Regions from separate parts of the Paenibacillus spongiae genome, predicted to be linked through region 1. Evidence: riboswitches for the same ligand, from Rfam matches in the RefSeq annotation. Region 1 holds a riboswitch; the other holds the start of a gene.
The links. A riboswitch is a leader RNA that binds a small molecule or an ion and turns the genes downstream of it on or off. The one in region 1 is predicted to bind cobalamin.
Positions count from the first base shown of each region.

Region 1 (3,132 bases):
CTCCCGATCGTCGTCGTCGGCAATAAAGGAAGCTGCCACTTCTGCAGCTGAATGCTGTGGCGTTCCTTAAAGCTGCTAGCGCGTGCTGCAGATTGAGCCGCCATGAGCGATACCGCCTGCTGCACGTCTTCCCGGCTGCGCGCAGGCGATTGCTGGAGCTTCCTTAGCGCCTCCTTCTGCCCGGCAAACGCTGCCGCGGCGGAAGCGCCGCTTGCTGCTGCACCCGCAAGAAGCACGATTTCATCCAGCTTCTCGTCGGCGAAGGCGAGCGCATTGCGCAGCTCGGGGGCAAGCTGCGTCTCCCTCTCGGCGGTTACCGGCACATGCAGCAGGCTGCAGGATGATTGCACGATAATCCGGTCATATCCCACTTTATCCGCAAGCTGACCCATCAGATCCAGCTTCTGCTCCAGGTCGGCGCGCCAGATGCCGCGCCCGTCGATTACGCCGGCGCCCAACAGCTTGCCCGCGGGAAACCCATGCTTTGTCAGCGCAGCCAGATTCCCGTTCCCGCCGTGGACGAAATCCAGACCGATACCGTCGACCGGCAGCTTCACGATCTCCTCGTAGCTGTCGACCGCTTCGAAATACGTTTGAAGCATAATCTTCAGCTTCGGCGCTCCTTCGGCAAGCTTTTCGTAGATCGTCTTCAAACGGATGATATCCTGATCCGACACGGACGTGACGAGAATCGGCTCGTCGATCTGCACCCATTGCACACCTTCCCGCTCCAGCTCCTGCACAACTTGTACATACAGCGGGAGCAGACGCTCGATCCAAGCGTCGATGCCGGCGGCGTCATAGCCTTTGGACAGCTTCAGGAATGTGAGCAGGCCGACCAGTACCGGCTTCCCTTCGATGCCGAGCGCCTCCTTCGCTTCCTTGTAAGCGGCGAGCGGACGATTCTCCGTTAGAGCCGGTGCCGCATCGCTTAGTTCCGGCACGATATAGTGGTAATTCGTATTGAACCACTTCGTCATCTCGCAAGCAGCAGCCCCTTGCGTTCCCCTGGCCATGGCATAATAGACGGACAGCGGCACGCGTCCTCCTTCGTAGGCGAAGCGCTTCGGAACAATCCCGAACATCGCTGCCGTATCCAACATATGATCATAGAAGCTGAAATCGTTGACGGGAATCCAATCGATCCCTTTCAGCTGCTGCTTCTTCAAGTGGCTTAGCCGGATTTCTTGAAGCCGTGCCGTGAACTCAGCCTCCTCCAGCTTGCCCGACCAGAACGTTTCAAGCGCCTTCTTCCATTCCCGGTCCGCTCCGATCCGCGGGTATCCCAAACTGCTGCTTCTCACCATGTAAGATTCGCCTCCATAAATTAGGTCTGTTATTCATACATTCATGCAAAAAAGACATCCTTCCCCTTATGAAGACAAGGGAAAAGATGCCTCTCGTTTACGTACAACGGCGGCTGCCATCTTTAACACCTCCCTATCTCCCGTAGGTACAGCAGTGCTTTCAAGAACAGGCAGGTCTCCTGGCTTCAGAATCAACGTCCGCGCAGCCGCCTTCCCAATTGAAAGCTCAATCAGTGGCTCTAGGCTGCAGACTCCTCTGTTACAGTGGCGGGACCGCGCCGGCATCTCACCGGACTTCCCTATTAAGCGCCGGGGAAAGTTCCCGGAGCACCTGTTCCAAATTATTTTATTGAGCGATGGTTCACATCACTGCATAAGTATACATAATGATTAATATTAATACAACACTATTTTAAAAATCGCTTAATTATATAGGTTGAATCAAAGTAAGGAATAGCGACACAGTGCTTGAAGATTGATTATGGAAAGCGGCAGCGGTTCGTTGGCAGGAAACCGTTATGGCTGCGTATTCATGTATGTTATACAACATTGGACGGGTAAAACGCTGATGAATTGATGATTGTTGTAAAATCTGCAATAATTCTCCCCTGCAGAGCGGTTAACCGATGATTTCGCATCCCCAATGCTGTATAAAGTACAACAATATAGTCATTGAGGCTGTATGACGAGGATAATGTTGCATGCTGTACAATACTTTCTCAGCTACATCGATCGAACTAAGAAAATTTTGCATTCATGGACGGTACCGGCAGTGATCGTAAGACCATTGAAAGACCATTCTGCCCATACGGTTAGCTGTGTTCAAATAATTGAACTTATTTAGCTGTACGGATGTCTTGGACCGACCTGCATACTGGAACTGGTCCAGGTGGACGGCTTCATACGATTGAACGGAAGCTCTGACAACACGCAAAAAAGCCCCGAACGATAGCTGTAATGGCTTCGCTCGGGGCTTGCATCTATACGCGGGGCACGAAGTCCCTCTAATGGATCAGCATTCGCCTTCGGCAGCCGGTTTGCCCGCAGCCGTAGCTGTACGGAACGAAGAACCGCAGCCGCATGTTACGGAAGCATTCGGATTATGCATCGTAAAGCCGCCACCCATGGCGGATTCCTTGAAGTCGATCTCAAGTCCGTTCAAATATTTGAGGCTTTCGTTGTCTACCGCAACGGTAAGCCCGTTAATTTCCATGAATTGATCGTCGGCATTACGCTCGTCGTCAAAACCCATTCCGTATGAAAATCCGCTGCAGCCGCCTTCCTTCACGCTGACGCGAAGAAACATATTCGGCGTACCTTCGGCCTCCAGCATCTCTAGTATTTTCTCGTTCGCTAAATCGGTAACTGTGATCATGTGCATTCCCTCCCGTTTTCGCCGCTTCCGCCTTCAGGGCTCTCTTCAATGAGACAGCCCCTGCCGGAAGTGCGCTAATACCCCTAGTATACTCCTAATCGACAATTGCCTCAAGAGACGGATGTCCGTCCATTATCATGCTCAATTCCGCCTGTGCTCCTTCATCAGACTTTTCTTGTTGCCGCACCGCAGAGAGAAGATTATAATAAGGACAGTTATTGTGATTTGTATCCGCTCGGGGTCAGAAAGTTCTTTTTTTCACAAAGTTTCAGCCTACTTGCCTTCCTTTATCATACCCATCCCCCGTGACACAGGATTTCCATCGCATACCCGACGATTGCGGCTGCTCATGCAACACGTTAGAAGTGCAGCCTTATTCAGCCATGCGCAACATCAATTCCCATTATCCGGACCAATATGTGCCCGGCGGACCAGGAGGAAACTCTCATG
Region 1 is NZ_CP091430.1:1,732,541-1,735,672, reverse strand. It holds gene metE (5-methyltetrahydropteroyltriglutamate--homocysteine S-methyltransferase) at 1-1,307, opposite strand, end outside; cobalamin riboswitch at 1,460-1,657, opposite strand; gene L1F29_RS07965 (HesB/IscA family protein) at 2,320-2,682, opposite strand; gene mqnE (aminofutalosine synthase MqnE) at 3,130-3,132, shown strand, end outside.

Region 2 (3,132 bases), 970 kb from region 1:
GGCCATTATGAACAATGTCCAGATCAAACTAAACATTGGAAGCGATTTAACGATAACGCGATGCGAAGGGAATCAAATCAAGCAGGTCTTCATTAATTTATTGAAGAATGCCATCGATGCCATGCCCGGGGGCGGAGACGTTGAAATCGACCTTCAGCCTCACCGTAACCAGACGGTAGCCATTACTATAAAGGATCACGGGGTTGGCATTCCCAAGGAGCAGCTTGAGAAGCTGGGCGGTCCCTTCTATACGACGAAGAGCAGCGGTACCGGTCTTGGCCTGATGATCTGCAACCGGATTGTCGAGGCCCATCATGGTACGATATCGTTCGCAAGCGAGCTGGAATCCGGTACAACCGTAACCGTCGTGCTTCCTGTCACAGAAAAGTCGATTTAAGCGCCGGCCTTTAGTTTGCGGTTAAACATAACGGTTCTTTCGCCATTATCGGCTTCAACGGCGGCATCCCATATCCCAGCCATTAGCGGCACCGCATCTCCGTTATATACACCGGGTGCAATCTCCTTCAGCTCGAAGCTAACAACTCCGCATACCATATTCGACATGGATAAGCGAACATGGAGTTTATAGCTGCTTGCAGGCATTCCGTCCGGTTTCGATAGCTTGACAGTAAAATCGTTGCTCTGAAGCCGCTTGACCGGATAGGTTCCTAGCGTCATCTCAGCCTTCAAGCCGTCAACAGTCTGCAGGATGGTCGCGGGCGGAGCTTCTGCCGCCCATCCGGCTTGTGTCCGAATAGCCGCTGCAATTGCGATGACGGCTATAAGGGCTGCGATCCATAATCCGATTTTCTTGTTCAACGCATTCATTAACGTCGCTCCTTTTGCAAAATTCCGATTCGGAATCAGAAGCAGCCCTCCTTAATGAGAAGGGCGTTACCTTACCTATGAAGTATGCAAACAATCGCTTTTCAAGACCCTTTGCATGGCGTTTTGTTTAAATATCGAAAAGATAATTTTCGCGATACGCTGCTTCTATATCCTGAAGGAAGATACCCGGTCGGCTGCCTATGACGTTGTCTGCTGCTTCTTATTGGTAGACAACCCGAGCAGGGGGATGATATAGTAACAGATGCACAATTGCATACTCGTTTCAGGTGCCGGCTTCGTTTGTTTGTCGTTTTGGGAGAACGGAGTTTTCGGCTTAAAAGGGAAGACCGGTGAAAAACCGGCACGGACCCGCCACTGTGAGGAGCGTCAAGGGGAGGCAGCTTTCATGCCAGCCATCCCGTTGACAACGCACCAGCTTAAGTCACTGAATGGCTATCATTCGGGAAGACGTTGGCTGCGCATGCTCTATAGTCAGGAGACCTGCCTGTGACGTTAGAACGCGCTACCTACGTGGTATAGGAGGTGTTGGAATGGCTGTGATACGATTTTGGGGACGAATACCGCCCGCGAGGCGTAAGTCCATACAGCCGCAGTTCTTCGGAACGTAGAGCATTTCCGGCACGTTATGCCAGGAGATGCTTTTTTTGTTGTCCATATTGGATAGCTGGCAGCACGGCTTCGTTTATGATTTTTGCTCTCGGGGCTAGTTTTGCTGCGAAGTAATTTCAATGAAGTATAGTTCCACAAAACGAAACCTATGCTTCCGAAGCAAGTTTTGTTATGAAGTAATTTCAACGAAGTATAGTTCCACAAAACTTTTAAGGAGTGCTTGACCAATGAAACAGAGACAAAGATTTACGTGGTTCAAAATGGGGATGATGGTCCTGCTGACTGCGATGCTGCTCTTGACGGCAGCCTGCGGCAGCAAAGCGGGGGAGACGAACGATACTGCAGGCAGCGGAAACGCGGTTAATACACCGGCAAATACGAACAAAGCAGATGATCCCGCAACAAGCGGCAATGCGGGCAGTTCGTCCGCCGCAACTGTATATCCTTTGACCGTGAAGGATGCGACCAATGTAGAGATAACCTTTAATGCCGCTCCGCAGAAGGTCGTAACGCTGGTTCCGAGCGAGACTGAAATTATGTATGCCATCGGCGCAGGCGATCAAGTGGTAGGCGTGGACGATTATTCCAACTATCCGGCGGAAGCGGCGGAGAAGACGAAGATCGGCGGCATGGAAGCGAACATCGAGGCCATCGTAGGCTTGAAGCCGGATCTTGTGCTGGCATCTTCAGGGATGAACCAAGCCACCATCGACAAGCTGAGAGAATTGAAGCTGAATGTCTACGCATCCGATCCGAAGACATATGACGCTGTTATCGAGAAGATTAATCAAGTCGGCATCATTATGGATCAGAAGGCGGAAGCAGAAGAAGTGACGAAGCATATGCAGGATGTTAGACAGCAGGTGCAGGATACCGTGAAAGACGCGGCGAAGCCGAATGTGTATTTGGAATTCTCGCCGGGCTGGACGGTCGGAGCAGGAGAGTTTCTGGATGAGCTGATTGCCACCGCAGGCGGGATCAATATTGCGGATCAGAAGGGCTGGTACGAGATCGATCCGGAGCAGGTGATTAAGTCCAATCCTGAAGTCATCATCTATGCTTCTATGCCCGTGAAGGAAGGCGAAGTGAATCCGATTCTGGATCTCATTCAGAAGCGGCCGGGCTGGGATTCGATTAATGCCCTTAAGAACAAGCAGGTTCACGAAGTGGATTCAGATCCGCTTGTACGTGTAGGACCTCGCCTTGCAGATGGTCTGCAGGATGTAGCGAAGAAAATTCATCCGGATCTATTCAAATAGATGCGTCTCAAACTATACGTCTACGGAGGAGCAGCCATGCTCCTCCTTGCCGCATCTATCGTCATTAGTTTGTCCATCGGTTCCGCCGCTTTGCCGCTCGGAGAGGTGTGGGGGATTCTTCTGGATCAGCTGCCGTGGGCCGGTAATGGAGATGCGAAATGGGATGAAAGCTCCGTAGCGATCGTTACACAGGTGAGGCTGTCCCGCATTCTGCTGGCGGTACTCGTCGGCGCCTGCTTGTCTCTGGCGGGTGCCGGATTTCAAGGGGTGCTGCGCAATCCGCTTGCCGATCCGTTCACGCTTGGCGTTGCGTCGGGATGCTCCGTTGGCGCGGCTTTTCTCATTCTGTTCGGTTATCAAACCATCTTGGGTATATGGAGCATTCCGATCGTCGCATTCGCTACCGGAATGGTTA
Region 2 is NZ_CP091430.1:2,701,142-2,704,273, forward strand. It holds gene L1F29_RS12560 (PAS domain-containing sensor histidine kinase) at 1-397, shown strand, start outside; gene L1F29_RS12565 (FixH family protein) at 394-828, opposite strand; cobalamin riboswitch at 1,097-1,351, shown strand; gene L1F29_RS12570 (ABC transporter substrate-binding protein) at 1,686-2,717, shown strand; gene L1F29_RS12575 (FecCD family ABC transporter permease) at 2,718-3,132, shown strand, end outside.
Region 2: linked by a shared signal. The riboswitch ahead of L1F29_RS12570 (ABC transporter substrate-binding protein) and the one ahead of metE (5-methyltetrahydropteroyltriglutamate--homocysteine S-methyltransferase) in region 1 are both predicted to bind cobalamin.